One region of the Lactobacillus sp. ESL0228 genome, then DNA from elsewhere that is predicted to be linked to it. Evidence: predicted binding sites of a transcription regulator. Region 1 holds the regulator's gene; the other holds the start of a gene.

Region 1 (16,684 bases):
AACAATAGGAATAAATAACATTAAAGCAATAATTGCTGTGATCACACGTTGTTTCATATAATTACCTAACTATCTGATTCATCGACTTTGCCAAAACGACGATGTCGATTTTGAAAATCTTTAACAAACTCCGCTAAGTCTTTTTTAGTAAAATCCGGCCAGTATTTAGGGCTAAAAGCTAATTCAGCATAAGCTAATTGCCAGAGCAAAAAATTCGAAAGCCTTTGCTCTCCTGAAGTCCTTATCAAAAGGTCTGGATCACAATATTCTCCAAGGTTAGCGGTCATCAAATGCTCAGAAATCATTTGCTCATTAATTTGACTAGAAGTAATTTGCTTAGATTCTACCAACCCAGCAACTTCCTTTACTGCAGTTGTTATCTCACTTCTTGAACCATAATTGAAAGCAAAATTTAAAATCAAACCAGTATTATTAGCAGTTTGAGTCATGGCACGTTCCACAACTGTAAAAGTTTTTGCTGGCAACTGATCAAGATAACCCATAATATTAACCTTAACATTATTTTCCATCAATGTTGGCATAAATTTATCAAAAAAGCGAACAGGTAAATTCATTAAATACGCTACTTCTTCTTTTGGACGTGCCCAATTTTCAGTAGAAAAGGCATATAATGATAGTACTTTAATTCCAAGATCATTAGCGGCCAATGTTATGCGCTCAACATTATTCATTCCTTCGTGATGTCCAGCAATGCGAGGTTTGCCCTGCTTAGTAGCCCAACGGCCATTACCATCCATAATAATTGCCAGATGATTTAATTGATTCTTTTTATCTGCCATTCGTTATCCTTGCGTGATTTCTTTACGCTTCTGTTCAGCAAGTTCATCCACCTTTTTGGTTGCATTATCAGTTTCCTTTTGAACTTGCTTTTCAAGATTACGTTGCTCATCTTCAGTTATTTCATCATCTTTTTGTTGTTTTTTTAAACTATTCATTGCATCACGACGAATATTTCTAATAGCAATTTTACCTTCCTCGGCAAGTTTATTAACTTGCTTAGCAATTTCTTGGCGTCTTTCACCAGTTAATTGTGGAATTACCAAACGGATGACTTTACCATCATTTGCTGGAGTCAATCCAAGATTAGAAGCTAGCAAAGCATGTTCAATATTATCTAAACTAGTTTGATCATATGGCGTAATCAAAAGAACACGTGCTTCTGGAATTGTAATACCAGCCATTTGCGTTAAAGGAGTTGGAACACCATAATAATCCACTTTAATACCATCAAGAATAGCTGAATTTGCTACGCCTGCACGAATAGACGCAAGATTCTTTTCAAAAACATTGATCGACTTACTCATGTTTTGTTTGGCTTTTTTAATTACTTCATTATTCATTATTTTCCTCCTTCAATAACTGTTCCTATATTTTCTCCCAAAACAACTCGTTTAATATTTCCTTCAGTATTAACATTAAAAACAATTAACGGAATATTTGTGTCCATTGAAAGTGAACTTGCTGTTCTGTCCATCACCTTTAAATCTTTAGCGATAACATCAAGTTGAGTTAATTCGCTATACTTTGTTGCACTTGGATCAAGCTTAGGATCAGCTGTATAAACACCATCAACGCCATTTTTAGCCATTAAAATAACATCAGCATTTATTTCGGCTGCACGTAAAGCCGCAGTTGTATCGGTTGAAAAATACGGATTACCAGTACCTCCACCCATAATTACTACACGGCCCTTTTCTAAATGACGGATTGCCTTTCTTCTAATGTAAGGTTCAGCGATTTGTCTCATTTCAATAGAAGTTTGAAGCCTTGTTGGAACACCGACATGCTCTAAACCATCTTGAAGAGCTAGGCCGTTCATGATAGTCGCTAGCATTCCCATGTAGTCTGCTTGGGAACGTTCCATTCCAAGTTTCGCCCCGGTTTCTCCTCGCCACATGTTTCCGCCACCACAAACAATTCCAATTTCAACGCCTAAATCGTGAACTGTCTTGATTTCTTCTGCTAAATGACTAATGACCGTCGGATCAATACCAGTACCCTTATCACCGGCTAAAGCTTCTCCGGAAATTTTCAAAACAACCCGCCTATATTTAACTTCAGTCATGACAACCTCCTCTATTAACTTAAATTATTCTACCATATAAAGTCTTTTAATGTTGATGAACAAAACAAAAGAACGGATTTTTGTCATAAAAAAACTCATCCTTTATCAAACAAATTGGTAGTTAAACTAACAAAATCTATTTTTTCGAAATGAGTTTCAAATTTAATGATTCAAATTTTCGTTGTTCATTTGTAACAACAAATTATACAAAGCCCCATAAAGATTAGATTCATTTTGAAAACTTGCTGCAACTATTTTTGGTTTAGTTAAGGTTTGCCCGATCACCGGGTTTATCTCATAAATTAATTTATCATACGCCTTATTAATTGCAGGAAGCAAAATGGGCTGGGCACTTATTCCACCACCAATTGCAATTTTAGTTACATCTACAACTGTTTGAAGATTCAAAATCAAGATTGCAATCCTCAAGCAAAACGAATGAAAAATTTTGACCGCTTCAGGATTTTTTTCTTGAATAGCATCAAAAGCATTTTGACCATCATTTTCATCTGAATAACCGAGATGATGATTAACTTCCTGAATAAATTTGACTGCCGAGCCAGTCATTGCAGCACTTCCAGCCATCTTTGACAGATGTGAACTATTACAAATCATGAAACTAAGCTCGCCAGCTTGATAATGAACTCCTTCCAGCAAATGTCCATCAATTATAATGCCGCCTCCAACAGCGGTACCCAAAGTAATTGCTGCGCAATTTTTCTCACCCTTTAAACTGCCCAGCCAGCTCTCAGCCAAAATACTAGCTTTACCATCATTGATAACTGCAACTGGAATATTAAGCTTATTACCATATCTTTGGGCAAAATCAACTCCATCCAGAAAAGGCAAAGCTCCACCAAATCGAATTCTTGTCTTTTCAACTTTACCTGGAGTACAAAAAGCGATACCTTTTATTTCGGCTGAGTAATTATCAATAATTTGATCTATAGTTGCTAAAAAGTTTTTTTTCTCATGTTTGGTTTTAACTTTCCCTTTATCGATAACATTACCAGCTTGGTTAAATTGAGCAAATTTAATTTCTGTACCACCAATGTCAATACTTAAATACGTTTTCATAACTTTCTTTCATATAGTTAAATTAATCTATCGTCTCTATCTAATTAACACTCTATTGTAATATTGTCAAACTTTACATTTATTATAATTAGCTAGAATTCATCACTTAAATTAGGACGGATTATTAGTTTTAACTGAAAATAAATTTCAATATTAAAGACAGTAAAACTATCTTCATAATTTTTGTGAATTCAATGATAATACCTTTAATTATGAGTCATTAATTAACATACAAATACCCCATAATTACGACAACTAATTATGGGGTTTCGTATCAATTTTAAAAATTAAAATTGAAAATATTATTTCATTTGTTCTTTAACTTCAGCAGCAAAGTCTTCTTGTTTCTTTTCGATACCTTCGCCAACTTCATAACGAGAAAAGTTTACTACTTCAGAATTGGCTGATTTTGCATATTCTGCCACTGTCATGTCGCTATCCTTAACGTAAGGTTGATCAACCAAACAAATTTCACTCAAGTATTTATTAACTCGACCTTCAACGATCTTAGGAATAATATTAGCAGGCTTGCCTTCTTTTTCAGTTTCCTTAGTGAAAACTTCTTTTTGCCGATCAAAGTCAGCTTTAGGAACTGATTCTTTGTTTAAGTATTCTGGATTAATTGCAGCTACGTGCATTGCAATATTCTTAGCGGCTTCTGCGCTATCACCCTTTAAAGTAACAAGAGCAACAATTGCACCACCATTATGCTTGTATGCACCAAATACTTCATCATCATTCTTAGAAATCAAATCGAATCTTCTCAAAGTGATCTTTTCGCCAATAACAGCAGTCAAATTAGTGATTGCATCACCAATAGTAGTATCACCCATTGGTGCTTTCAATGCTTCTTCAACATTGGCAGGTTTAGTTGCAAGAATTGCCTTAGTAACATCGTCGACTAATTTAATGAATTTGTCATTTGAAGAAACAAAGTCAGTCTCTGAGTTGATCTCAACTAAAACAGCAGTATTGCCCTCAAAGGCGAACTCTGCCAAGCCTTCAGCTGCAATCCGACCACTCTTCTTAGCAGCTTTAGCAACACCATTTTCTCTTAAGATATCGATTGCTTTTTCAATGTCTCCATCAGCTTGAACTAAAGCTTTCTTGGAATCCATCATCCCGGCACCGGTCCGGTCACGTAACTCTTTAACTTGTTTAGCAGTAATGTTAGCCATTAAAGTTTCCTTCCAAATAAAACTAGTCTTCGTCTGAAGCTTCTTCAGTTTCTACAGTAGCATTGTCGTCACTGCCCTTAACCATTTCGGCTTCAACTTTCTCATCACTATCATCTTGACCTTGCTTACCTTCAATAACAGCATCAGCCATTGCACCAGAAATTAAGCGAATTGCTCGGATAGCATCATCATTTGAAGGAATAACAACATCTACTGGTTCTGGGTCAGTATTGGTATCAACCATCGCTACGACTGGAATACCCAAAATATTTGCTTCGTGTACAGCAATCTTTTCTTTCTTAGGATCAACAACAAATAAGACATCAGGAATTCTAGGCATATCTTCAATACCACCTAAGAATCTTTCTAACTTATCCATTTCTTTAGTTAAAAGTGAGGCTTCCTTCTTTGGTAGTACATCGAAAGTACCATCTTCTGACATTTTCTTTAAATCTTTTAATCTTTGAACTCGGCTTTGGATGGTCTTCCAGTTAGTCAAAGTCCCACCTAACCAACGTTGGTTAACATAATATTGACCAGCACGAGTTGCTTCTTCAGCAATTGAATCTTGAGCTTGTTTTTTAGTACCCACAAAAAGAATAACACCATTATTTTGAGCAACTGCTCTAACAAATGCGTATGCGTCATCTAACATCTTAATTGTCTTTTGCAAGTCAATGATGTAAATACCATTTCTTTGTGTAAAAATGTAAGGAGCCATTTTAGGATCCCATCTTCTAGTTTGGTGGCCAAAGTGGACACCAGCTTCAAGTAATTGTTTCATTGAAACTACTGACATAATTATAACTTCCTCCTATGGTTTTAATCCTCTCAAGCGGTCATTTTAACGTTTCACCAATATTTGGCACCAAAATGTTAATCGCCCTTGATGTTTTATCCATGTACTTATAGCACACTAGAAAATAATACTAAATTTTTACTAAAGATGCAAGACTAAAAGTCAACTCTGTGTTCTTTTAAAAAAGCTTCCTTCCATTGTCTAGAATGGTGTTTAAACCAGTATTCACGTTTAAGAGCCAACTTTTTATCAGCAAACTTTTCGTGGTAAATCATCTTGACTGGTCGACGTGCCTTGGTATATTTAGCTCCCTTGCCATCATTATGAGTTTGTAGGCGCTTTTTAAGATTATCAGTAAAACCACCATAGAAGCTTCCGTCACTGCAAAGAAGAACATAGAAATAATATTCTTTGCGATCTGCTCTACTCCTCTTTTCAGTATCTGATTCATGAATTATTCGCTGAATGACTGGTTGATAATCTCCAGATTGATTATGAACTTCAATTGGATCTTTTAATACCAAGCCATCACTACCGGTATGCTTGACTGCCTCAATAATAATTAAATTACTGTTTTCACCGCGATGAGAAACATATGGCTGAATCAACTTAATGCTTAAATCATGCTTTAGACAATAGTAGGCAATTTCATTCAGACGCTCGGGTCGATGAACCATAAACATCTTTCCCTTCATCTTAAGTAACATGCTCGAAACGTTAATTATTTCTTCAAGATTAATTAGAAGTTCATGGCGAGCAATGGCTTTTTTAGCATCTGGATTAATCTTGTGATCTTTAACAACCTTGAAGTACGGTGGATTAACGACTATAACATCATAGTAATCCTTTCGTAAAAAGGTCGTTGCATCCTTAACATTTTCCGAATAAACCTTGATTCGATTTTCCATTTGGTTTAATGTAACTGAACGCTCTGCTTGAGAAACAATATCTTCTTGAATTTCTATTGCATCATACTTTGCTCGGTTAAAATATGCCATATAGATTGTTGCCGCACAGTTACCTGCACAAAGATCTGCAACTTTAAAGTTATCCTTAATTGAATTTTTAGCCATTGAGGCCAAAAGTAATGTATCAAGAGAAAAACTAAAGGACGTTTTATCCTGAATGATTTTTAAATGGTCGCTATACATATAGTCAATTCGCTCATTTTTTTTCAAATTTATCATAAAAGTTTTATCCTCTTCCTAAGCTTTGCTATAATATTTTACAACAAATGGAGGGAATTATGTTTTATCATTTTATTCGACCCGTTGCTCGCTTCATTGTGTGGCTAATTAATGGGCATTTACACGTTAATCATAAGGAACGCATTCCTGAAGGAAATTATATATTAGCTGCGCCGCATCGCACTTGGTGGGAACCCATCTTGTTTGCTCTTGCTGCCAGTCCAAAAGAATTTATGTTTATGAGTAAAATCGAGTTATTTAAAAATCCAATTTTACGTTTTATTCTAAAACATGCTCATGCTTTTGCTGTCGATCGCCAGCATCCCGGACCTTCTGCTTTAAAGACCCCAATTAAGGGACTTAAAAATGGCAATTATTCATTAATTATTTTTCCATCAGGAACTCGCCATTCCACAGAACTTAAAGGAGGAACGATTGCTATTGCCAAGCTTTCTGGCAAACCAATTGTCCCCGTAGTTTATCAAGGACCGCTTACATTTACTGATTTACTCAAACGTAAGCCTTTGGAAGTTTGCTTTGGAGAACCATTTCAAGTTGATCGAAAAGTGAAACTGACACATGAAAATGAAGAATTACTGGGCAAGCAGCTTCAAGAGGCATGGAATAAAATAGACTACGAACAAAATCCCAATTTTCATTATCAACCTAAATAAAAGTCGAGAAATTTTCTCGACTTTTATTTGTTCTCATTTAATATTTCAGAACGCATTATTATTGCAACTTTTGATTTTTTAATTAAATAAACACTAGCAAACTTATATATGGAATTGATGCAAGATTTTTCGAACATGTTTTATAAGTGTTAAAATGTTAATAATAATGATTATATAAATGGAGGTATTCGAAAATTGTTAGAAAAAACATTTTACAGGACAATGCTGAGCAAGTCCTTTCCGTTTCCAATAAAAGTCACTTATTGGGATGGTAAGAGCGAAATATACGGAAACGGTAGCCCGAATATCGAAATTGTTTTTAATGAAAAAATTCCGGTAACAGCCATTTCCCATAACGCATCGCTTGCACTAGGCGAAGCTTATATGGATAAAAAGATTGAAATCAAAGGCAGTCTACAAAAGTTAATTTGGGGAGCTTATGAGAGCGCCGATAGTTTTTTGCGCTCCTCAAAATTTCGCAAATTTTTACCCCAAGAAAGACATACCGAACAGCAAAGTGAAAAAGATGTTCAAAGTCATTATGATATTGGAAATGATTTCTATGAATTATGGTTAGATCCAACATTGACATATTCTTGCGCTTATTTTGAAGAAGATAATCATGATAATTTAGAAAAAGCACAACTTGCTAAGATTAATCATATTCTTGAAAAATTACATCCAGAAAAAGGTAAAACATTGCTTGATATCGGATGTGGCTGGGGAACTTTAATGTTAACCGCTACCCAAAAATACGGTCTAAAAGTTACTGGAGTGACCCTTAGTGAAGAACAATATAAGTTAGTCCAAAAAAAGATTTATGATCAAAATCTTCAAGATGTGGCTGAAGTTCAATTAAAAGATTACCGTGAACTTGGTAACCAACAATGGGACTATATTACATCAGTTGGAATGTTTGAACATGTTGGACAAGAAAACTTAGGCGAATATTTTCAAGATGTATCTAAATATCTTAAAAAAGACGGAATTGCTTTAATTCATGGAATTACTCGTCAGCAAGGCGGGGCTAAAAACGCTTGGATTAATAAATATATTTTCCCAGGTGGTTATGTTCCTGGATTAAGTGAAAATATTGAACATATTATCGCCAGTGGTTTACAAATTGATGACTTAGAAATGCTTAGACGTCATTACCAGCGAACATTAGAAATTTGGGACGCCAATTTTAATGATCAACGTGATGTAATCCAAAAGAAAATGGGTGAACGCTTTACTAGAATGTGGGATTTATACTTGCAAGCTTGTGCTGCTTCCTTTGAATCCGGCAATATTGATGTTGTACAGTATTTGATAACCAAGGGACCATCTGGTGAAAACCTGCCAATGACAAGAAATTATATGATTACTAAGTAATTAATTTTATCTTGTTTAGATAATTTAGACATAAAAATATAACCTCCGAGATTGTCTTAATTTCGTGGGTCACATCATTGTTTGTCTCTTTTTTCTTGGTGGCATTAGCTTAAATTTTAGTACAATTAATAAAAAGAATATGATTATACAACAAACACTCTACTTTAGGCTATTAAAACAGAAAAAAACACTGTTTGATTAACATTTTTGCTGACGTGAAAATTATTAATTGTGTAATAGGACATGGTCTGTTGGTCAGCCAAATACAGCATTGGCTGATTTTGGGTAAGCGTCGAGACAATCTTATGGCTATAGGGTAAAAAGCGAGATTTTAAATGTGTGATTGCCTGTGGTATAATTTTGATACATTGTTATTAGTCTACGAACACTTATGGTTTTATAATTAATAATATCAAGACCGAGAAAAAGCGTTGAACATGCAAGTTCAACGCTTTTTTGTTGATCAAGGAGAATAGTTTCTCCAGACTCTTATTTAATTATCTATCAAAATTACTTTTGATTTTGCAAAGTATAAAGATTGTAATAATAACCTTTTTGGGCAAGCAACTGCTGATGTGTGCCTCGTTCTACAATCTTTCCACTATCTAAAACAATTATTTGATCAGCATCAACAATTGTTGATAATCGATGCGCAATAGCCAAGGTGGTTCGACCCTGACGTAATCTTTTTAGACCATTTTGAATCAATGTTTCCGTTTCGGTATCGACATTTGCTGTTGCCTCATCCAAAACTAAAATCTTCGGATCAGTCACAAGAGTTCGGGCAAATGAGATCAACTGCCGTTGTCCCTGACTGAATTCATCTCCACCTTCGCCAACTTTTGCTTTATATTTACCAGGAAGTTTTTCAATAAATTCATCAGCCTGAACCGTTTTAGCCGCATCTTTAATTTGTTGATCCGAAATTGTTGCGTTATATAGTCTAATATTCGAATTTATATCACCATAAAACATAAACGGTTCTTGTAAAACAAGTCCAAGTTTTTGACGAAGTTCGGCTTTAGGATATTTTTTGATATCCACACCATCTATCAAAATTTCACCTTGATAAAATTCGTAAAAACGCATCATCACATTAATGATTGAGCTTTTCCCAGATCCTGTATGACCAACAATACCTAGGGTTTGCCCTGGATTTACTGTGAACGATATATCATGTAGTATTTCGTTTTTTCCATCATAAGAAAAACTTACATGCTTAAATTCGATCTTTCCTTTGGTAATAGTTAATCCAAGTTGCTCATCTTGCTGTGGTTCGTAATTAGTATCATCGAGAATACGAAAAATTCTTTTTCCGGCAACTATCCCATCTTGAAAGAAAGTCATTTGATCCATTAAATTTGATATAGGGTTAAATAATTGTGAAATATATTGTGAGAATGCATAAACTACTCCAGCTGGAACAAAAGTTTGTCGTAAAGGATAACCAAAATACATTAATGTCAAAGCCAATGCTAACGAATATAACAAACTTGTTAACGGTGACAATAGGATTGAATTTAACGTAATCATACTAAACCGGGTTTTCATTAATGCAAAGTTTTCATTTTCAAAGTATTGACCCATTCTCTTTTCCTGCTTAAATTGCTGAATTAGAGAAACTCCTTCAATTGACTCATTTAAGTTGGTATTAATTCGACTCAGATTTTCACGGTAGTTGCGATATAACTTTGAACTTTTTCTTGAATATAACCAGATTATTATTAACAGTATTGGTAAAAATGCTAGAACAATGCAGCCAGCAACAACATTGGTAGAAAACATTGCAACAAGGGCAGAAATAACCGAAAAAATTGAAATAACAACACTAGCTAATACTGTTAAAAAATTGCTTAGTGTCATCGTATCATTAGTCACACGTGAGACAATTGAACCAGCTGGAGTTTGATCAAAATAACGCATTCCCAATTGATGCAATTTTTGATAGAGCTTAACTCTTAGAAATTCTAATGATTTTTCTGAACCTAACGAAAAGAAATATTCATATGTAAATTGTAAACAGCCTTTTATAACTGAACCCAAGGCATATAATAAGCCACCAAATAAAATTATTTGAGTCGTGACATTTACTTTTACTAGAAAATTATCAAGAAAATACTGTAATCCATATGGCAAAAGCATGTTGATTACACTAACTAGAAAAGCACCAACACCTGCAATAATCATTTCATTTTTAAAATACAATACATAATGCAACAGCCTCTTTAAAATACTTAGTTGCTCCTTAACAGGTATTTCCTGAGACCATACTGATTGATTCGAATTTTGATTATCCACCTTATTCACCTACTTTCTCTTCTAGTTCCTGACGACTCCATGTATCTTTATACCAACCGTTTGCAGACACTAACTGATTATGAGTTCCTTGCTCGATAATTCTACCGTTCTTTAAAACTAAAATTAAATCGGCATTCATGACAGAAGTTAATCTATGTGTAGCAATCAACGTTGTTTTTCCTTGTCGTTCCTTATTCAATGCTTTTAAAATTGTCATTTCAGTTTTGGCATCAACCGCTGACAATGCATCATCTAGAATTAAAATCTGACTCTGCTTTAACAAGGCACGTGCAATTGACATCCGTTGTTTTTGGCCCCCAGAAAGTGAAACTCCATTTTCACCAATTAAAGTATTATAGCCTCCGGGCATTTGTAAAATATCATTATGTAAATCACTTTTTTTAGCTGCTGCAATAACATCTGCCTCATCTGCATTTACTTTGGAAAATGAAATATTGTTCTGAATACTTGTTGAAAATAGATAATTATTTTGAGGCACATATGATATTTCTCGCAGCAACACATTAAGGGGAATTTCACGAATATCATATCCATTAATTGTTATTTGTCCATCATAACGATCAAATTCACGCAAAAGTAATTCAATAATCGTCGACTTCCCAGAGCCAACTTTTCCTACTATACCCAATGTCTGACCTGGTTTTAAGTTGAATTTGATATTTTCTAAAACAGGAATTGTAGGTTCATCTGGATAAGCAAATGATTTAATTGAAAACCTTAAGTCTCCAGTCAAGTCTTCCGAAGTAATTGTTTGATCTGCTCCATCATCTGTGATGGCCGGCTTTTCTGCTAATAGTTTTTCAATTCTATCGTAGCTTGCACTACCACGTTCTAAAATATTAAACAAATAGCCAATCGCAAACATTGGCCAAACCATATTGCCAATATACGCAATAAAAGATACTAATTGTCCAATAGAAAGAGTGTGCTTAGCAACCATGATTCCACCATAAATAATGGTAATAGTATATGTCAAGCCAATTAGCAGTGTTCCTAACGGATCAAACATTGCATCCCATTTAAAAACTTTTTTGTTTATTTTGATCGTATCATTGACCATTTGTGTAAATGCTTCAGTATCCTGCTTTCCTTGACCAAAGGTCTTTAAAACTTTTATGCCAGAAACTGATTCTTGAGTTTTATTGTTTAACCTAGAAAAAGCAGCCTGTGATTTATCAAAAGAATCATGCAGTTGATCACCAAGTTTACGTGCGCCCCACGCTAAGAATGGCAAAGGGATTAAGGCAACAATTGTCAAACGCCAATTAACAAATATTATCATTGCCACCATTGTTGAAATTCCCATAATTAATGAATCAACTAGTGTCAAAACGCCTTCACCAGCGACTGATTGAACAGCTGAGACATCATTAGTTGCATGTGCCATTAAATCACCTGTTCTATGCCGTTGATAAAAGGTTCGATCCATTTCCATAAAGTGACGAAATAATTTTGAACGTAGTTTAAGTTCAAGCTTAGCGGCTCCACCCCATATTTGTTTACGCCAAAAATAACGAAAACCATATAATAATAATGCAGCAATAAGAATTGCAAAAATTAATACAGCATATTCTTGCCAACTAATGTACCCTTGATTTAATTGGTCTGCCATTAACCCTAAAATTCTTGGTGGAACTAAATTGACCACAGAAGTTAAAGCTAAAAATGCAACTCCAATTATATATCTCCTTTTTTCTTGTTTAAAAAACCATTTTAATTTAAAAAATATACCCATTTTTCACCTATCTTGCCTAAATAAAAAGACGAGAATAAATCCTCGTCTTTAATTTCAATCTAGTAAGACCTTTTATTTTTGATGCTTCATCATGTTCATCACTTGGTTAACCTTCTTTGCCGAAGGCTTTTGTCCCATTTGTGACATCATGGCAACAATCATATCTTCACTGATTGGTGGATTATCCTTAAAATATTTCTTCATATATGCTCTAGCACCATAAAAGCCTCCAACTAGACCTATTAAAAGTGCAATAACTATTAAAAAGATCGCTAATCCCAATTTCATAAAATAATCACCTCAATTTGTCCAATAGGTATATCTTACCTAAAAATCACATAAATTTAAAGGTCTAACTTAATCTTTTCTTAAACCTTTTTTACGTTGAACTGCTTTTGCTTTTTCAGATGTTAATTCGTTACCGTTTTTGTCAATTATGACTAAATTCTCAACATCTTGTTTAAATCCAGCCCGAAAATTCGCAATAAATTTCTTATGCAGTTCCCGACGCTCTCTTTCTTCCTCATCGGTTAGTCCGACAGATTTTTTCTTGTGGTACAATTCATTAATTCTATTTGTTAATTTTTTTTCATTATCTTTCGTCATGTTACACCTCTTGGTTTAAAAGTCTAACCTATTTTTACAAATAAAAAAAGGTTTAATAATTAGAACGTTTGTTTGTACTTGATAGTTATATCTGGTAAAATAACATTAAAATTAAGTCCGCTACATGGGAGAAATCTATGACTACCAAACAAAGCTCTAAACAATTACAAATACTTCAATACATATATGACACGGTTCAAAAACGTGGATTCCCACCGACTGTCCGTGAAATCTGCCATGAAGTTGATCTATCTTCAACTTCGACGGTTCATGGTCACTTAGCGCGCTTGCAGCGAAAAGGGTTACTAATTAAAGATGCAACCAAACCGCGTGCCCTTGAAATAACAGAAGCTGGAAAGAATGCGCTTGGTGTAAAGCCATCAGAAATTCCAATTGTAGGTGTTGTTACGGCAGGGCAACCGATTCTTGCCGTAGAAGATATTGAAGACTACTTTCCTCTACCTCCAGACTTAGCAAATGACGCGGGTGACCTGTTTATGCTTAGGGTACACGGCGAAAGCATGATCAATGCTGGCATATTAAACGGTGATAATGTAATTGTGCGTAAACAAAGTTCTGCTACTAACGGTGAAATTGTCGTTGCCATGACAGATGAAAACGAAGCAACTGTTAAACGTTTCTATAAAGAAAAGAACCATTACCGTCTTCAACCAGAGAACGATTCAATGTCACCAATTATTTTATCAAGTGTTCATATTCTTGGAAAAGTTATAGGCTTGTATCGCAACAGTATTATTTAAAGTAACCCAACTGATAATAGCTTTATAAAAACCGTAACTTCACTGTTACGGTTTTTTAATAGTCGACATTTTATATTTTTCCACATTAATTAAATATCATGAATTCACAAATTTTTGGAGCTTTTTGCATGCTTAACCTTGCTATAACAATATTTTTTCTTTGGATTGTGAAATTTTCTGCTGTTTCATATAGGTTTCACAACCATATTTTTCACAAAGTTTACTTAAACATCAGCAATTATTTTAGCCGCTAAAGTGAGAGCAGTTTCATGAGCATCCAGTCCCCAGCCCCTATCTTTGTGACATTCAATACTACTTAATGAATCTGCAGTAAATAAGATTTGAGCAAAATCAACTCGGCGAAATTGAGCACATGCAGCCATGGCTGCACACTCCATTTCAACACAAGCAGCACCAAGTTTTCTAAATTGTTGAACTTTTTGAGCCGTTTCTCTGAAAAAACCATCAGTTGTCCAGGTTAAAACTTTCTTAGCTTTTAAACCATTTTGTTTCATTAAAAATTCAATTCGGCTTAAATAAGCTGAGTTTAAGTCAACAAAGTTGCTGGCTTCCATATAATGAAATGAAGTACCTTCATCTCTAATTGCTTTAGTTGGTAATAAAAAATAACCTTCTGGAAGGTCAACCAATGTTCCAGCCGAACCAATCGTTAATATTTGCTTAACCCCATAACTAATTAGCCAATCAAGTAATTCCGTGGCAGCTGCAGCACCCAGTTTGGCTTGACAAAATGTGATTTTCTCTTGACCAATTTCAACTTCATAAATGGGGGTTTTACCTTCAAAGCAATCAAATTGTCCTATTAAACGATGCGGATATACTATTAAAAATTGTTTTATTGCGTCCTTTGTAATAAATGCAAATAACAATTTTCGGTGAAAGTGATAGTTCACTTTACTTCTTTCATGGTCTGGCTCTAGTACTGCGTTTCGATTTGCGTCAAAATCTAATAAAAATGGCTGTTGCACTTTAAAACCTCCTAGCTAAAATAAGATTACTGGTATTTTAGCATAAAAAAAGAACTATCCTTATCAAAAAGATAGTTCTTTTTATTTGATTAACGACGTCTCTCTGCGATTCTTGCAGACTTACCATGACGTTCACGCAAGTAGTAAAGCTTAGCACGACGTACACGACCGTGACGCAATACTTCAACCTTGGCTACACGTGGATCATTAACTGGGAAGGTACGTTCAACACCAACACCAGAAGCAATCTTACGTACAGTGTAAGCAGCAGCTATACCTGTACCCTTACGCTTGATTACAACGCCTTCAAACATCTGAATACGTTCATGAGTACCTTCAACAACACGGACGTGAACACGAATAGTGTCACCAGCGCGGAATTTAGGAATATCATCACGTAATTGGTCTTTAGTCAATTCTTGAATTAATGGATCCATTATTATTCTCCTTCTTCGGCATTCATAAACGCTATTACGCCAGCGGAACACCCCTAATTATTAATGCTTGTAATTCGCACCTGCATTATCTTAGCAAATTAACGGTTTAAAATCAAGTCCGGTCTTCTTCTTGTTTAATTTCCGCCAACATCTTTTTTTCTCGGTCAGTAAATTCGTAATTTTGCAATAAATCTGGTCTTTTCAAGTATGTGACCCGCAATGCTTCTTTTCGGCGCCATTCAGCAATTTTTTGGTGATTACCCGACACCAATACTTCAGGTACTTTCATTCCTTCAAATTCTTCCGGTCTAGTATATTGTGGGTATTCTAATAATCCTTGAGCAAAGCTTTCATCAACTGGTGACGCGGCATTTCCTAAAATGCCCGGTATTAATCTCACAGTAGCGTCTATCATACTCATCGTGGGTAATTCACCACCAGTTAAAACGTAATCACCAATTGAAACAACTTCATCAGCCATATCATAAACTCGTTGATCAAAGCCTTCATAATGTCCACAAATAAAGGTTAAATTTTCTTCATGCGACCAATTTTGAGCAACTTTTTGATTAAAAATTTTTCCTTGAGGTGCCGTGATGATCACTTTCCCTTTATTTTTTAAAGAAGCAAGTGCTTTTTTTATTGGCATAATCTGCAAAACCATCCCAGCACCACCACCATAAGGAGAATCATCAACATGATGGTGGACATCAGACGTAAAATCACGAAAATTGACTAAGTTTAATTGCCATTTATTATCCTCAAGACCGCGACCTAGCATTGAAGTTTGTAACGGCGTAAACATATCTGGGAAAAGAGTAAGCACATTAATCTTCATCGCGTAAACCCTCCAACAGTTCAACATAGACTTTTTTAGAGTCAATGTCGACTTTTTTAACAACTTCATCAATATATGGAATTAAATATTCATTACCTGAAGTTTCTGTAATTTCCCAAACATCATTAGCTCCAGGAGACTCTATTCCAGTAACTATACCTAAATTACTACCCGTTAAATTATCAACTACCTGACAACCAATAATATCTCGATAGTAGTAAACACCTTGTGGCAAATCATGTTGATCTTCCTTACTAACCACGAGAGTTTTACCTTTCAATTTTTCGGCAGCCTCAAGTGAACTTATTTCGGTAAATTGAACTAGCCAAAATTGTTTGAAAGGTCTACTACTTGCTACAGTTAAAACTTGCTCAAGTTGATTTTTTAAATATAATTGCTGTCCTTTAGCAAAACGCTGCTCCGGAAAGTCAGTAATCACATCAACCTTTAATTCTCCCTTTAATCCATGCGTCGTTAAAATACGGGCAACATCGTAAAATTGCATTTTTTCTCCTAACTCAAAAGAAAAAAGCTTGAAGCAGTTGGCTCCAAACTTTTAACTAACAAATCATTACTTGTTGAATTTTGAATCATGCAACTTCTTCATTAATCCAGCACCAGAAA
Region 2 (16,684 bases), on a different contig from region 1:
GGTATAATGCCTGATAAGCCATTGATATTCTTTCCTAGTAAAAAACTCTTAACTCTTTGAAAGAGTTAAGAGTTTGTAAATGTCTAATAAAAGGCACATGTTCAAGCAACCTTAGTGCTGCTACCTTCCGGTCCTGACACGCTTCAGAGGTCGAACATTGCCCACAAAGTATGATACCGTATTTTTGTTAAATTTTCCACTATTTTGCTAAAATTTTGCTTTTTTCATTATCTTTAGCATGCTTTTGCCTAATTCTAATTTCTTTAAAAAAGTCTTTCATCATCTGACTTGCTTCTTTTCGATACAATCCACGGATTACATTAGGATGGTGATTAAATTTAGCAATATCAAATAAGTTAACTACACTACCTGCGGCCCCAGCCTTGGGATCTAATGCACCGTAAAAAACATTTTTTAGACGTGAATTAATAATTGCGCCTGCACACATCGGACAAGGCTCAAGCGTTACAAATAAGCTACAATCAATTAGACGCCATGTATTTATTACAGTACAAGCATTTCTAATAGCAATCATTTCGGCATGCTGCGTTGCATCTTGCTCTACTTCACGCCGATTATAACCCTTTCCAATAACTTGGCCGTCTGGACTAATTACGATTGCTCCAATCGGTACTTCACCCAATTCCTGTGCTTTTTTTGCTTGCACAAACGCCAACTGCATGTATTTTTCCTTATCAGCTTTCGTAAATTCCATTAGTGATTCACCGCCTGTAACACATAGTAACCTTTATCGCGTTTCAAAATCGTGCAATTGCCAAATGTGGTTTGAAGCAAGTGACGAGCACTTGGTTCACCTTGTTTTTTTTGGATTACCACTAAAATAATACCATTTTCAACCAAATGCTCTTTAGCTCCCGTTAAAATATCAGATACAACATTCTTACCAGCGCGAATTGGTGGATTAGTCAGTATAAGACCAAACTTCTTTGTTGGTTCAACTTGATTATAAACATCAGAAGAATAAATCTTCACATTACTAATTCCATTTAAAGCAGCATTTTTTTGTGCCAATTTCAATCCACGCTCATTAACATCGACCATTTCAACAATTTGTTCTGGCCATAACTTTGCTGCAAATAATCCCAATGGTCCATAACCAGTTCCAACATCTAAAATGTTAGCGATAGGAAATGCTATTTCTACCATTTCCTTAATTAAAACGCCAGACCCATAGTCTACTCGTTTTTTTGAAAAAACTCCTGCATCCGTGGTAAATTTCAAGTCAATTCCGTCTACATGATAATCAATCAAGCGTTCATCATGGTCAGCCATTGGATTTGCCGCATAATACATTTGATTTTTTTGATCAGTCATAATTTACTCGATTCTAAAATAGTCTATATCTAAATAATTTTAGCGGACACAGCAATATTTGCAAACTTTATTTGCTTAAATATTAATTGTCAACAAAAAACGCGCACTTGCAAATTGCAAACACGCGTTTTTTTATTAACTTGTCCAGTTGGACTGTAACTATTTTAAAGTTACAGAAGCGCCAACTTCTTCAAGTTTAGCCTTAATGTCGTTAGCTTCGTCCTCTGAAACGCCTTCCTTAACGTTCTTAGGAGCGCCATCAACAAGATCCTTTGAGTCCTTAAGGCCAAGTCCAGTAATGTCACGGACAACCTTAATAACCTTAACCTTTTCTTGGCCAGCGGCAGTCAATTCTACATCGTAGCTTGACTTAGCTTCAGCTTCACCACCAGCAGCAGCTGCAGCAACTGGAGCAGCTGCTGAAACGCCAAATTCATCTTCAATAGCCTTTACAAGGTCATTTAATTCAAGAATTGAAGCATTTTTCAAGTCTTCAATAATCTTTTCAGTATCTAAAGCCATACTTATGTATCCTCCGAAATTTAGTATTAGTTAAAAATCAATTTAATTATTCTGCAGATTCATCTTTTGAATCAGCAACAGCCTTAACGGCGTAAGCAACGTTACGAACAGGTGCTTGTAATACAGAAACAAGCATTGACAATAAACCTTCACGACCAGGGATAGCAGCAAGTTCCTTGATTTCTTCTTTAGAAGTCAATTTACCTTCAAGCACACCACCCTTAATGTCGATAACGTCAAAATCCTTTTCGTACTTAGAAACAATACGAGCTGGTTCAGTAATGTCATCTGCATTATCAGTATAAATAACAGCAGTTGGGCCAACAAAAGTATCATCAAGACCTTCAATGCCAGCCTTAGCAGCCGCACGTCTTAAGTAAGTGTTTTTAATGACTTTCATCTTAACATCGTTATCACGAAGTTCTTGACGCATGTTAGTAACTTCTTCAACAGTTAAGCCAAGATAATTAATTACCAAGATCGCCTTTGCAGCCTTAAGTTCTTCAGCAAACGCTTCAACAAACTTTTCTTTTTCAGCAATAGCAGCTTTACTCAATCAAATTCACCTCCATCAAATTTATTAATAAATTCCATAAAGCCAAAAAGCTCCATGCCAAGCAAGACATGGAGCTTTCTCATCTTCATTATCTTCTGGCCTCGGCGGGAAATTAAGGTATTGAACCACCCGAGTCTTAGGTAGAATTTACTTTGTTAAGTATAGCAGGAACGACTATCTAATGCAAGTTATTTCGAATTTACCTCAAGCAATTCGTATAATTCACCAGACACTTTATAAATTACCCAGTTTGCTATGTTCACAATATGGTCACTAATTCTTTCAAGTAATCTGATAATAACAAAGTAACTAGCAGATGCAACCGCTACGTTCTGGTCTTGTTCAACACCATCAATAATCATTTTTCTAGCTTTTTTATAATCATCATAAATTTCTTCATGACCCTCAACCATTTCACGTGCAGTCTTTTCATCTTCTTGAACATATGCAGTTAAAACTTGAATTAACATAGTTCGCACTTGATGAGTCATACCTGAAATGACTTTTTCTACTTCTTCAATTCGTGGGTTTCCCTTTACCCGAACAGTTTCAACAGCAATACTATTGGCGTTTTCACCAATTCTTTCCAAATCAGTGGTCGCCTTCAAAATGCTAATTACTACTCTAAAATCCGTCGCAACGGGCTGTTGTAGCGCAATTAAATCTAGGGCCTTTTTTTCGATTTTAACTGCTTCCTTGGCAACTTCTTTATCTTCTTCAATCATTTCTTGTGCCATTTTTTTATCATGGGCAACAAATGATCTTGTTCCCTTGTCAATTAAATCATTGACAAGGACGCCCATTTCCATAAATCTGGCGTTTAATTTTTTTAATTCATCTAAAAATATTTCATGCATAATTGTTTACTCCAGTTTAACCAAATCGACCGTTAAGATAATTACTAGTAATTTCTTTGTGCGGTGCTAAAAACATCTCCTGTGTCGAACCAGATTCTATTAATTCACCATTCATTAAAAAAGCAACTTGATCTGAAATTCGACTTGCCTGCTGCAAGTTATGCGTCACCATAATAAAAGTGTACTTTTGTTTTAATCCCATTAATGTTTCTTCAATTTCAGCACTAGATATAGGATCAAGTGCTGAAGTGGGCTCATCCAATAAAACCACTTCTGGTCTAACAGCCAGTGCGCGTGCAATACAAATGCGTTGTTGCTGTCCGCCAGAAAATGCTAGAGCATTTCTTTGTAAACTATCCTTAGTTTCCGTCCAGATTGCAGCTTGCTTTAAGCTCTCTTCAACTCGCTCTTCAATTAACTGCTTATCTTTCACTCCCGCTACACGCAGCCCATATGCTACATTATCAAAAACGGAAAAAGGAAATGGTGTTGGCTGCTGAAAAACCATTCCAACTTTTTTTCGTAATGCAACTAGGTCAAGATGCGAGTGATAAATATCCTTACCTTCTAACAAGATTTTGCCGCTAATCTTAATATCATCGATATCATCATTCATCCGGTTCAAACAACGTAAAAATGTTGATTTGCCACAGCCCGATGGTCCAATCAATGCGGTCAACTTCTGAGCAGGAAAAGCCAGGGTAATACCATGCAAAGCCTCAAAATTGCCATAATTCAGTTTAACGTTTTGCGCTTCCATCACATTAGTCATACTTGCACCCCTTTAGCCAAAACTACCTTGAATATATTTTTCTGTAACTTCTCCCTGCGGATTAGTGAAAATGTTAGTAGTTGTGTCATATTCTAACGCATGTCCCAGATGGAAAAAAGCGGTGTATTCACTAATTCTAGACGCTTGCTGCATATTATGTGTTACCATTACCATCGTATATTTTTTGCGTAACTGCTTCAGCGTATCTTCAAGTTTAGCAGTTGAAACCGGATCAAGTGCGCTAGCCGGCTCATCCAATAACAATATTTCAGGTTTTAATGCAATTGCTCGGGCAATACAAAGTCTTTGCTGTTGGCCACCTGAAAGAGCGAGCGCACTTTGATCAAGTTTATCTTTAACTTCATCCCATAAAGCAGCTGCCCTTAAACTTTCTTCTACAATTTGATTTAACTTAACTTTATCTTGTTGACCATTTGCTTTTAACGCATAAATAATATTTTCTTTGATTGACTTAGGGAACGGATTAGGCTTTTGAAATACCATTCCAATTGTTTTACGTAATTCGTAAACGTTAATCTTTTTTTGGTTAACATCCAAATTATGAAACATAATTTTCCCATCCACACGTGCTACCTGATCATTCATTCGATTTAACGAACGCAAAAATGTTGATTTACCTGAACCAGAAGCACCAATTAGAGCCGTAATTGTATTTTTCTTAAACCCCAAACTAACATCAAATAATTTCTGAATTGTACCGCCATAAAAAACACTTAAGTTTTGTGTAGAAATTGCACAATCACCTTCAGCAAATGATTTGATATATCTTGGCTGATCTTGCCAATTGTCCATAAAACTTCCTCATTTTAACTTAGCAGCTGTTAACCGCTTATATAACCAATTGCCTAAAGCTCGCGCCCCAAAATTGAAAATAATAACTACAATTACTAATAAAGCCGAGGTTGCAGCTGACACAATATTGACATCAGGAATAATTCCTTCAGTATTTACTTTCCAAATATGTACAGCCAGGGTCTCAGCAGGTCTCATTACATTTAAAAAGCTCGTTGGACTAAACATATTCCAATTAGTGTAGTCAACCGTTGAACCACTTTGACCAGCAGTATAAATTAAGGCTGCAGCTTCTCCAAATACCCGACCAGCACTAAGAATAACACCTGTAATAATTCCTGGTAATGCAGCTGGAATAACTATTCCACGAATAGTTTTCCAATTAGATAAGCCAAGAGCCCAACCAGCTTCACGCTGAGTTTGGGGAACCCCTTTAATCGCTTCTTCAATATTACTAGTTAATATTGGTAAATTAAAAAAGGTTAGTGCTAAAGCACCGGAAATAATTGAAAAACCTAATCCAAACTGGACTACAAAAACTAAATATCCAAATAAACCTACTACAATTGAGGGTAATGAACTTAAAATTTCAATTGTTGTTCTAATTATCTGTGTTAACCAGTTGTCTGGAGCATATTCAGCTAAATAAATTGCGGCTCCAAGGGCAATTGGCAATGAAATAAGCAAGGTCAATATTAAGAGATACAGTGAATTGAATAATTGATCTCTAATCCCTCCACCTGCTTCAAAAGAAGATGAAGCTGAAGTTAAGAAATGCCATGATAAGTGTGTCACACCTGATAGTAGGATATTGCCAATAATACCGATTAATAGGAGAATTACTATTCCGACTAAACAATAAATTATGCCTGTAGCAATTCGGTTATTTCTTTTTGAATTCATATGCTGCTAACTCTTCTTTCCAATTAAGTGAACCAAGAAATTGAAAAATAGTGACATTAATAATAGGAGTAATGCCAAAGACCATAAAGCATTATTTGGTAAGGTTCCCATGACCGTATTACCCATTTGACTAGTTAATTGACTAGTCAGAGTTGCAGCTGGACTAACCAAATTAGAAGGCATTAGCACCGCATTGCCGATAGCCATTTGTACAGCCAGAGCTTCGCCAAAAGCACGTGCCATTCCAAAAATAATTGCGGTCATTATTCTTGCTCTTGCGGCTCGTAAAACGACATGAAAAATTGTTTGCCACTTAGTAGCACCAAGTGCAGCTGAGGATTTTCGCAATTCCTTGGGAACAGCCTTAAAAGCATCGACTGTCAAAGAAGTAATTGTTGGCAAAACCATCACAAATAATACTAAGGTTGCTGTTAAAATTCCGAATCCTGTCCCACCAAAAATTGTTCGTATAGCCGGAACGACAACTGTTAAGCCTAAAAAGCCATAGACAACAGAAGGAATTCCCACTAAGAGTTCAATAACTGATTGTAGCAGTCCCGCTCTTTTACCAGATTCATATTCTGTCATAAATAAAGCAACAGCAATTGAAAATGGAGTCGCAATTAATGCAGCCAGTAGTGTTACCGCAAATGAAGTAACAATCATTGCAGCTGCACCAACATGATTATTTCCAGCACTTGGATTCCAGTCAGTAGAAAATAAAAAGTGGAAAATATTAACTTTATTATCAAAAAAAGTAGCAAGTCCATGCATCCCCACAAAACCAATGATTGCCACAATTAAAATACCAATTAGAGCAATTGCCAAAAATGTTAAACCTTTGCCCCATCGTTCTTGCTTTGTTTCCTTAGATGGTTTTGTTAAACGTGCTATATCTATATTTTTAGGATCTATCCCCTTAAATTTAACATGTGGTACTTTCTGCTGTGCAATTGCCTTTTCAACAACCTTTTGCAAATCTTGTTCTTTTTTTGCCATGCTAATTACCTATTTTCGTAACTCTATTTTGACTGTCACGCGTAACTTCCATCTCGTGTACACTGAGATAACCAATTTTTGGCACTAAATCTTGCTGAACTTTTTTACTCAAAATATACTTAATAAAAGCAGCAGTTGCCTTATTAGGCTTTCCTTTAGTATACATGTGCTCATAAGACCATAATGGCCACTTGTTAGTACGAATATTCTCATTAATCGGTTTTACATGATCAAGATTAATCTTTTGAATGTTAGAATCATTTGCATATGGAAAAGAAATGTACGAAATCGTCCCAGGAGTTGAATTAACTATTTTCTTTACACTACCGTTAGAATCCTGTTCCTGTGAATTTACGGCTTCTTGACCTTTTAAGATAAGATCCTCAAAGGTTGTCCTTGTTCCACTACCGCGAGAACGATTAATAACAATTATTGGCAAGTCTTTTCCCCCAACTTGACGCCAATTTTTAATCTTTCCTGTAAAAATAGCGGCAAGTTGTTTGCGTGACAAACTTTTTATTCCAACGCCTTTATTAACGATTGGAACAATACCAACCACCGCAACAGGAAAGTCTACCAACTTCTTACCATCAATTCCCTTTTGAGTATCTGCAAAAACATCAGAAGTTCCTACTTCAACTGCCCCTGCTTGAACTTGACTAAGACCAGTACCAGAACCTCCACCTTGAACAACAATATTACTATCAAGATGGGATAAATGATAATCATTTCCAGCCTGTTCAACTAAGGGTTGCAAGGCACTTGAGCCGACAATCGTAATTTTCTTATTATTTTTGCTACAACCAACTAAAAAAATCGATATAATCAAAAATACAACCAGCACTTTGCTTAAATTACTTTTTCGCATTATACATTTCCCTCAATTAAATTCATTATTAGTTTATCAAAACATTGATAATTGACCAATCATATTCCCTTGAAAAATGGTTTAAAAAAAGCAACTTGCGTTTACAGCAAAGTTGCTTTTGGTCTTATTTGATTTTAGTCTAGGTTTAATGGATCAAGCTTAATTCCAGGTCCAAAGGTTGCAGCTACAGCTACACTCTTAATATATTGACCTTTAGCAGCCGAAGGACGCGCACGTAAAATAACATCACGTAAAGCATCAAAGTTTTCAACTAATTGCTCATCAGTAAATGAAACTTTACCAATCGCAGCATGAATTGCAGCTTGACGGTCTACACGGTATTCAACTTGACCAGCCTTTACATTCTTAACGGCTTTTTCAATATCCATTGTAACAGTTCCAGTCTTAGGGTTTGGCATTAAGCCTTTAGGTCCCAATACTCGACCCAAGCGTCCTACTTTAGCCATCATTGTTGGTGTAGCAACAACAACATCAAAGTCTAAGTAACCATTTTGAACTTTTTCAACTAAGTCGTCTGAACCAACTTCATCAGCACCGGCAGCTTTAGCTGCTTCAGCTTGAGCACCTTCTGCAAAAACTATAACTTTTTGAGTCTTACCTGTACCATTTGGCAAAACAATTGAACCACGAATTTGTTGGTCTGCTTGCTTAGGGTCAACACTTAAGTTGTATGAAACTTCAACTGAAGCATCGAAGCCTGCATACGAGGTTTCCTTAACTAGCTTAATTGCTTCGGCAACCGAATACATTTTCTTTGAATCTACTTTTTTAGCAGCTTCTAAATATTTTTTACCATGCTTTGGCATGTGATTTCCTCCTTAATATGTGGTCAAACAAGCGTTAAGCTCTCCCACCTAAAATGTTATAAATAACAGGATTAGTCTTCGACTTCGATGCCCATACTTCTAGCAGTACCCTCGATCATCCGCATAGCAGCTTCGACATCAGCAGCATTAAGGTCTTGCATCTTTGTTTCAGCAATTTCCTTAACTTGAGCCTTGGTAACCTTACCAACTTTCTTGGTGTTAGGTTCGCCAGATGCTTTGTCAATCTTAGCAGCTTGCTTCAATAGCACTGGAGCTGGTGGAGTCTTAGTTACGAATTCAAATGAACGATCTTCGTAAACAGTGATGACTACAGGAATAATCATGCCTTTTTGGTCAGCTGTTCTAGCATTGAAGTCCTTGGTAAAGCCAACAATGTTAATCCCGGCTTGACCTAAAGCTGGACCAACTGGAGGTGCAGGTGTTGCAGCACCAGCTGGTATTTGTAATTTGACAACGTTAATAACTTTCTTTGCCACGGTCAAAACCTCCTTGATTCCGTGTGTGGTTAAAATGGAAAAGCAACTTGCTCTTCCTCCCACAATAATAAAACTACGTTAATAGCGTACCATCGTTTGAACAAATTTGCAATATTTGAAAATTTAATTAATTTTCTTTACTTGATCATAGTCAAGCTCGGTTGTTGTTGCTCGACCAAACATTTCGACTGAAACAAATAATTTGTATTTATCAGGTTGAATTTCTGTGATCTTACCTTCAACACCGTTAAATGCACCATCAATGATTGTGACTGTTTCGCCAATTTCATAATCAATTTGTGGACGCTTAACCGGCTCACCTTGTTGACGCAATAACCGATTAACCTCCTCATCAAGAAGAGGTGAAGGCTTGGATCCACCACCATGGGAGCCAACAAATCCGGTAACATTAGGTGTATTTCTAACTACAAACCAGCTTTCGTCTGTCATTACCATTTCAACTAGCACATAACCAGGGAATATTTTTTCTTCAATCTCTTTTTTCTTATCGTTGACTTTTTCAATTTTTTCTTGTTCAGGAACCATCACGCGGAAAATATAATCCTGCATTCCCATACTTTGTGCACGTGATAGCAAGTCCGACTTGACTTTATCTTCATATCCTGAATATGTATGAAGTACATACCATTGCTTTTTTATTGTTTCAACCATTACTACAGATTCTCCTTTTTAAGGCAAACAAAAAACCTCTAGGTCAGAGGTTATAAATGATTATATATTTTAACACAAATAAATTTATTTTGCTATCACATAACAATTTGAGTTAGACTGCTAAATGCCCAGTCAAGTAGTCCCAAATATAATGCAAACAAAATCGAGGAGCCGATAACAATTCCCGTGTCATGACGGTTCTGCTTAGCACTTGGCCAAGTTACTAATCGCATTTCTTCAACAACGCTCTTAAAAAATTTAATCATTATCCTCTTACCTCGTTTCTTTATGTAAAGTCATCTTACCACAATACTTGCAAAATTTATTCAACTCAAGCCGCTGAGTGCGATTCTTACTTGCGGTGATCGAGTAGTTACGTGAGCCACAAATGCTACAGGCTAAGGATGCTTTTTTCACTGCCATAATCTCACTTCCAAACTATTGTATTTTAGCAAAAAAAATCTCTATAAGCAATTAATTACAGTTTGCCACTTTAATTAGTAAAATGGTCTCAATAAAAATAGCCACTCTATCGCGGGCGGCCATTGGTGATCAACATATAGCGTGACCACTGAGCGTAGAATATCTTATTAGTCGGACTTACTTCTTAAGATTTTCATTTACGAAGGATTCGATTTTGTCGTCAGCATCATCAAGAAACGGAAGCATATCTTCTTCTGTCTTGATAGTATCTCTTCCATTTTTTTCCATAAAATAGTCCCAAAGTGCATCTCTAACAGGAATATCAGAGTCACTCCAGTCAAATACTTCTTTCATGTGACGATCTAGCAATGCTGTCTTTATAACTTCTTCTGCCATCTTAATTACCTCCTAAATATTATTCTACAATTATTTATTATACCCCTTTTTAGTGCCGACTACTAAAATAACTAATCTAAAAGTACATGGCGCATTTTTCGTGACACGCGTGAGCGTGCACGCAAAATTGTAACCCGTTCCACTTTAAGCTTTTGCAGGGCATCTTCTATATCAATAATCCCTAACTCAATTAGTAGAGCACTAATTTCTAAATCAGATAAGCTGGCAATTAAACTAGCTAATAATTCACTTAATGGAATTTCACTTGGGCTTATAACTGATTTTGCTATCGGTTCTAATCCCTTTTCTTTTGCCGCGTCTAATGAAACTGATTGATTCATTGCCTTTCTTCTGTAAGCAGAATCATATCTGACCAATGTTTTAGCATGATTAGTGAGCCTAGTTTTATAATAACTGCCAAATCTTCCTTTACTTTGATCAAAATTCATAGCCGAGGCATGACAAATAATTAATGCGTCCTGATTCCAATCTTGGTCATCATAATATCGAACGTAATATTTTTGCTTCACACTATATACTAACGGATAATATAGTTGATAAAGTTTTACAAGTGCATCGTCTTTTCCTTCCTTAATCTGTGAGATTAAATTCGTTTCATCTGCGTTTACATCAAATGATTTTTTTCTGACCATTCTTCTTATCCTCAAACTTTCTTAGTATTTGAGGTGAAGAATACGCAACTTTTTCTTACTAAAATATCGAACAAACGTTTATATACTACAATTTATTTTTGGTGCAACAAAACATTAAAACACATTATTTTCAACGTTAATATAATTACCAAAATAATCTTAATCAACATAAAAAAACCCTGAAACTAAATAATTAAACTGTTAATTACTTAGTTTCAGGGTATTTTTATTCTTTAGTTTAACGGATTACGACTATTGAGCATCTGATAAAGCATTATACCCGTTGCCACGCTTGCATTGAGCGATTGAACGTGTCCAACCATTGGCAAAGTTAACATTTGGTCCATTTGTTCTTTAAGTAACCGTGAAATACCTTTGCCTTCGTTACCAATTACCAACACGGCCTTACCTTTACTGTTCCAGCGACGATAATCAATACCATTCATATCTGTTCCAAATAACCAATAACCTTTATTTTTTAAAATTTTACTAGTTTGAACCAGATTATTAACACGGGCAACTGGGACATGGTCAATTGCACCGGTAGAAGTTTTAGCAACAACCGATGTCAGCCCCGTTGCATGACGTTTAGGAATTATTATTCCGTCTACTCCAGTTGCATCAGCTGTTCGCAGAATTGAACCCAAATTGTGCGGATCTTCAATTGAATCCAACATTAACAAAAAAGGATCTTCTTTTGCTTGATCTAACTGGTCTAACAACCGAGCTAAATCTGTATATTCGAAACTTGCAATCGTTAAAACTAGACCCTGATGATTTTCGCCCGCTACCAATCGATCCAGCTTATTTTTAGGTACGGTCTGAACAATCACACCTTTATTTCTTGCTAATTCAAAAACTTCGTTGGCAAAATTTTCTTGTACGCCTTGTTGAAGAAAAACTTTATTAATCCGTTCAGCATCCTGTGTTTTTAAAAAATCTAGTCCAGCATGCTTACCGAAAATAAAATCACTATTAATTGAACTCATATTCATCTATCCCACCATTTTCTACTGCTTTTATGCACCATGAGGTTAGTTCAAAAATACGGTCTTTTTCTCCTAACAATTCCAAATAACCCCATACTGCTTCAAAACCTGTTGACAATTGATAAGTTGACAGGCTTGTATTCTTCGCTTTAGTGTGTGTCTTAGCGTTACGACCACGATGAAAGATTGTTACTTCATCAGCAGTTAAAAGGTTATCAGCTTGCAATTTTGTAATCAAAGCTGCCTGTGCCTTAGCCGAAACATAGTACGTAGCTTGACGCTGTAAAACCTGCGGTTTAACAATCTGACATTTAATTAAATGTTCACGAATAGCAATTTCGTATACTGCATCCCCCAAATAAGCTAAAGTTTGTCCATTTAACGTATCAGGATTGATTTTTCTTTCTGTCATTTTTCTTTTAATCACGTATCCACCTTGTCCCTTGAGGGGTATCTTCTAACATAACACCCATTTTCTTTAATTGTGCACGGATAGCATCACTTTTTGCCCAATCTTTACTTGCTCGTGCCTTTTCTCGCTCTTGAATTAAATTACTGATTTCGTCATCCGATTTTCTTCTAACCGAAGTAGTCAATTTTTGAGCGTCAATTCCGAAAATTCCTAACCATGTAATCAACAATTGTTGAGCCCTATTAAGTGCATCCTTATCAGCAAAAGCAGATGCAACATTAGCGTTGATTTCTGGTAGTAAATCATAAATAGCTGCAAGGGCATTTTGGACATTTAGATCATCGTCCATTGCCTCAGTAAATTGATCCTCAGTCTGAGCTATTTTAGCCACTAATATTGATGAAGCCATACTGTTAGTCTGGTCATTAAGACGATAAGCAATGTTAATTAGTGTGTTTTTAAACCGGTTTAAAATATTTTTCGCCTGAGCTAAATTGTTATCAGAATAATTAATTGGCCGGCGATAATGTACACTAGCCATAAAAAAGCGTAAAACTTGCGGATTAGTCGTCTTTAACAAATCATGCACAGTCACAAAATTATGCAAAGATTTAGACATTTTTTCTTGACCAGCCCCAACTGTGACAAAACCGTTATGCATCCAATAGTGTACAAACTTCTTACCCGTGGCTGCTTCGCTCTGAGCAATCTCATTTTCATGGTGTGGAAACTCTAAGTCTTGTCCTCCACCATGAATATCAATTGTTTCACCTAAATACTTAGTTGACATTACTGAGCACTCAATATGCCACCCTGGACGTCCCTTGCCCCAAGGAGATTCCCACGCAATTTCATCTGGTAGTTTCTGCTTTTTCCATAAAGCAAAATCAATTGGATCTTCCTTACGTTGTTGTTCTTCTTGATTCACATGTTCAGAAGCACCAGCTTCAAGTTCAGCAATATTTTGATTGCTCAGTTCTCCGTAATGCTTAAATTTGCGTGTTCGATAATAAACATCTCCACTAGATTCATAAGCATAACCTCGTTTAATTAATTTCTTAATAAAGTCAATAATTGCTGGAATTTCATTTGTTGCCCGTGGATTCATGGTCGCTTTTTCAACGTTTAATGCTTGAATATCTTCACAATAAGCTTGAATATAGCGTGCAGCTAGTTCAGGAACTGTAATCTCTTCCGCTCGTGCCTCATCAATCATCTTGTCATCGACATCAGTAAAATTAGAGACATAGTTAACTTGGTAACCCTTATATTCAAAATAGCGCCTAATTGTATCAAAAGCGATCACACTGCGTGCGTTACCAATATGAATATAATTATATACAGTCGGGCCACAAACATACATCGTAATTTGTCCAGGCGTAATCGGTCGAAATTCTTCTTTAGTCTTAGTTAAAGTATTATAAATTTTCACAGCGGCTAACTTGCCTTTCTTTAAACTTTTCTTTTTATTTTAACAGAAAGAACACATTCAACACCAATTTTCAAAACAAAATAGCGTATCACGCTTTAAGAACGTTATACGCTATTTCGATAAGCAATTATAAGCCGTTTTCACTCATTTGTTTTAAAGTTAAGTCTAAGTGTTGCAATACTCGTTCTTTACCCAAAAGCTCCATAGCTTCTCCAATTCCAGGACCAACCATTGATCTAGTTGTCGCTATTCTAATTGGCATAAAGAGTCGCCTACCCTTAATTCCTGTTTCGTTACGTGTTGCTTGAACTGCCTTCATTATTTGTGTAGCAGTAAAGCGAGGAATCAATTCAAGCTGCTTCTTAAATTCTTCAATTACTGGTCGTGCCTCATCCTTACGAATTTCAGCAATTTCTTCGTCATCCAAATTTTTTGGTGCAGCAAAGAATATTTTAGCTAAATCAACAATTTGTTTAGTGTAAGACATTTGTACAGAATAAATATTTACTAATTGTCGAACCCACTCTAGCTTTTCTGGTGATGGGGTTTCTTCAACTAATCCAGCCTCTTGTAAGTTGTTTAAAGCTAAATCAAGTAAGGTATCACGATTTGCCTGTTTAATGTACTGATTATTAATCCATTCCAGCTTTTTCTGGTCAAAAGCAGCCGGAGATTTAGATAAACGCTCAGGATCAAACTGCTTGATCAGTTCTCGTTGATTATAAATTTCGCTTTCACCAACTGGCGACCATCCAAGTAGCGTAATAAAATTAAACATTGCATCAGGAAGATACCCTAAATCACGGTACTGTTCAATAAACTGTAAAACTGATTCATCACGCTTAGATAGCTTTTTCCCAGTTTCAGCGTTAATGATTAACGTCATGTGACCAAATTTAGGTGGTTCCCAGCCTAATGCTTCATACACTGCTAACTGCTTAGGTGTATTAGAAACATGGTCATCACCGCGAAGAACATGAGTAATTTCCATTAGGTGATCATCAACCACAACCGCAAAGTTATAAGTTGGCATGCCATCACGTTTTTGAATAACAAAATCACCACCAATGGTATCCGATTCAAAGCTCAAATGCCCTTTAACCAAATCTTCCCACTCATAAGTTTCCATTTCTGGAATATGAATACGAACAACTGGAGTTAAGCCTTGAGCTCGGGCTTTGGCCTGACTCTGCGCAATTTCATCAGCAGTCATGCCTTCATACTCATAGGTGTAGTGCGGCGCAATTCCCATAGCACGTTGCTCTTCTCGTTGCTCTTCAAGTTCTTCTTGAGTTTTATAAGAATAGTAAGCTTTACCTTCATCAAGTAGCTGCTGAATATACTTATTGTAAATTTCTTTACGTTCGGATTGACGATAGGGGCCAAAGTCTCCCCCTTTATCAGGACCTTCATCCCAATCTATTCCGAGCCAATGAAGATTCTCCATTTGTGACTTAGAGCCACCTTCGACATTACGCTTAGTGTCAGTATCTTCAATTCTTAAAACAAAAGTGCCCTTATTGTGCCGAGCAAATAAGTAATTAAAAAGCGCGGTACGTGCATTACCGATGTGTAAATGCCCCGTTGGACTGGGGGCATATCTTACTCGAATTTTTTGTTTTGCCAAAATTATGCCTCTTTCAATATAGTAAATTCAAACAATTTTAGTTTACCCGTAATAAGCTAAAAGTTCAATCTTTCCTTATCCCAAAACCAATTTTAATGCTTGTGGAATACTTGCAACAGGAATTACTTCAATTCCTAATTGCTTCAAGCTATTCCTCATATTATGTTTTGGAATAAAGATACGCTTAAAACCAGTCTTAGCGGCTTCCCTAATCCGGGCATCAATTTGATTAACACGGCGCACCTCGCCCGTTAAACCAACTTCACCCACAAAACAATCGGTCGGCAGTATCTCCTGATTTTTATAACTAGAAGCAATCGCCATTACAACCGCTAAATCAACGGCAGGTTCATTCAAACGAATACCACCCGTTGCAGTTAAATAGACATCTTGATTTTGCAACATTAAGTTGCCCCGCTTTTCTAAGACTGCTAATAAAAGAGCCGCTCGATTAAAATCAACCCCTGAAGTCGTTCTCTTAGCATAACCAAATGCCGTTGGCGTAACTAGTGCCTGAATCTCTGCCAGAATTGGTCTTGTTCCTTCTAATGAAACTACAATTGCTGAGCCCGTTGATTCAGGTAAACGCTCATCCAAAAATATTGCTGACGGATTGGTTACCTCTTTGAGACCCCTATTTACCATTTCAAACATTCCAATTTCATTTGCGGCGCCAAAACGATTTTTTACTGAATGTAAAATGCGGTAGGCATGGTGTTCATCACCCTCAAAATAAAGAACGGTATCAACCATGTGCTCCAAAATTTTTGGTCCAGCAATTGTGCCTTCTTTAGTGACATGACCAATTACAAAAACCGTAATTGCATCAACTTTAGCAATCTTCATTAATTCACTTGTTACTTCTCGCACTTGTGAAGCTGAACCCGTCATTGAATCAAGACTTGGCTCATTCATCGTCTGAATTGAATCTATAACTACGAAATCGGGATGAATGGTATCAATTTGACGTCTAATATCTTCCATATCGGTTTCAGGATATAGTAACATTTCGCTAGATTTTAACCCTAAACGATCAGCACGCAACTTAATCTGATTTGCAGACTCTTCTCCTGAAACATAAAGCACTTTATGCTGATGCGATAACTCGCTCATGATTTGCAACATTAATGT

The links. The regulator LexA, encoded in region 1, represses DNA repair genes until DNA is damaged. The targets are predictions, from matches to a motif close to CNAACANNTGTTNG.
Region 2: the regulator LexA is predicted to act here: its motif matches at 11,161-11,174, upstream of F5ESL0228_RS06355 (sigma factor).

The regions. Positions count from the first base shown of each region.
Region 1 is NZ_REHJ01000008.1:332,767-349,450, forward strand. Features, by position in the region: gene F5ESL0228_RS05090 (phosphatidate cytidylyltransferase) at 1-57, opposite strand, end outside; gene F5ESL0228_RS05095 (isoprenyl transferase) at 66-800, opposite strand; gene frr (ribosome recycling factor) at 804-1,361, opposite strand; gene pyrH (UMP kinase) at 1,361-2,086, opposite strand; gene F5ESL0228_RS05110 (ROK family protein) at 2,249-3,163, opposite strand; gene tsf (translation elongation factor Ts) at 3,466-4,341, opposite strand; gene rpsB (30S ribosomal protein S2) at 4,364-5,140, opposite strand; gene F5ESL0228_RS05125 (GIY-YIG nuclease family protein) at 5,296-6,327, opposite strand; gene F5ESL0228_RS05130 (1-acyl-sn-glycerol-3-phosphate acyltransferase) at 6,387-7,001, shown strand; gene F5ESL0228_RS05135 (cyclopropane-fatty-acyl-phospholipid synthase family protein) at 7,197-8,375, shown strand; gene F5ESL0228_RS05140 (ABC transporter ATP-binding protein) at 8,886-10,673, opposite strand; gene F5ESL0228_RS05145 (ABC transporter ATP-binding protein) at 10,675-12,429, opposite strand; gene F5ESL0228_RS05150 (YneF family protein) at 12,502-12,717, opposite strand; gene F5ESL0228_RS05155 (DUF896 domain-containing protein) at 12,787-13,035, opposite strand; gene lexA (transcriptional repressor LexA) at 13,173-13,796, shown strand; gene F5ESL0228_RS05165 (nucleoside phosphorylase) at 14,021-14,785, opposite strand; gene rplS (50S ribosomal protein L19) at 14,875-15,222, opposite strand; gene trmD (tRNA (guanosine(37)-N1)-methyltransferase TrmD) at 15,335-16,060, opposite strand; gene rimM (ribosome maturation factor RimM) at 16,050-16,565, opposite strand; gene rpsP (30S ribosomal protein S16) at 16,632-16,684, opposite strand, start outside.
Region 2 is NZ_REHJ01000009.1:29,866-46,549, forward strand. Features, by position in the region: gene dnaX (DNA polymerase III subunit gamma/tau) at 1-22, opposite strand, end outside; RNA gene ffs (signal recognition particle sRNA small type) at 78-171, opposite strand; gene tadA (tRNA adenosine(34) deaminase TadA) at 200-715, opposite strand; gene F5ESL0228_RS06280 (class I SAM-dependent methyltransferase) at 715-1,335, opposite strand; gene rplL (50S ribosomal protein L7/L12) at 1,495-1,857, opposite strand; gene rplJ (50S ribosomal protein L10) at 1,904-2,413, opposite strand; ribosomal protein L10 leader region at 2,448-2,572, opposite strand; gene phoU (phosphate signaling complex protein PhoU) at 2,602-3,270, opposite strand; gene pstB (phosphate ABC transporter ATP-binding protein PstB) at 3,287-4,042, opposite strand; gene pstB (phosphate ABC transporter ATP-binding protein PstB) at 4,055-4,855, opposite strand; gene pstA (phosphate ABC transporter permease PstA) at 4,865-5,758, opposite strand; gene pstC (phosphate ABC transporter permease subunit PstC) at 5,765-6,757, opposite strand; gene F5ESL0228_RS06320 (phosphate ABC transporter substrate-binding protein) at 6,759-7,625, opposite strand; gene rplA (50S ribosomal protein L1) at 7,760-8,452, opposite strand; gene rplK (50S ribosomal protein L11) at 8,524-8,949, opposite strand; gene nusG (transcription termination/antitermination protein NusG) at 9,073-9,621, opposite strand; gene secE (preprotein translocase subunit SecE) at 9,717-9,887, opposite strand; gene rpmG (50S ribosomal protein L33) at 9,895-10,044, opposite strand; gene F5ESL0228_RS06350 (hypothetical protein) at 10,222-10,440, opposite strand; gene F5ESL0228_RS06355 (sigma factor) at 10,512-11,093, opposite strand; gene rlmB (23S rRNA (guanosine(2251)-2'-O)-methyltransferase RlmB) at 11,327-12,082, opposite strand; gene F5ESL0228_RS06365 (Mini-ribonuclease 3) at 12,069-12,494, opposite strand; gene cysS (cysteine--tRNA ligase) at 12,502-13,926, opposite strand; gene gltX (glutamate--tRNA ligase) at 14,054-15,553, opposite strand; gene radA (DNA repair protein RadA) at 15,629-16,684, opposite strand, start outside.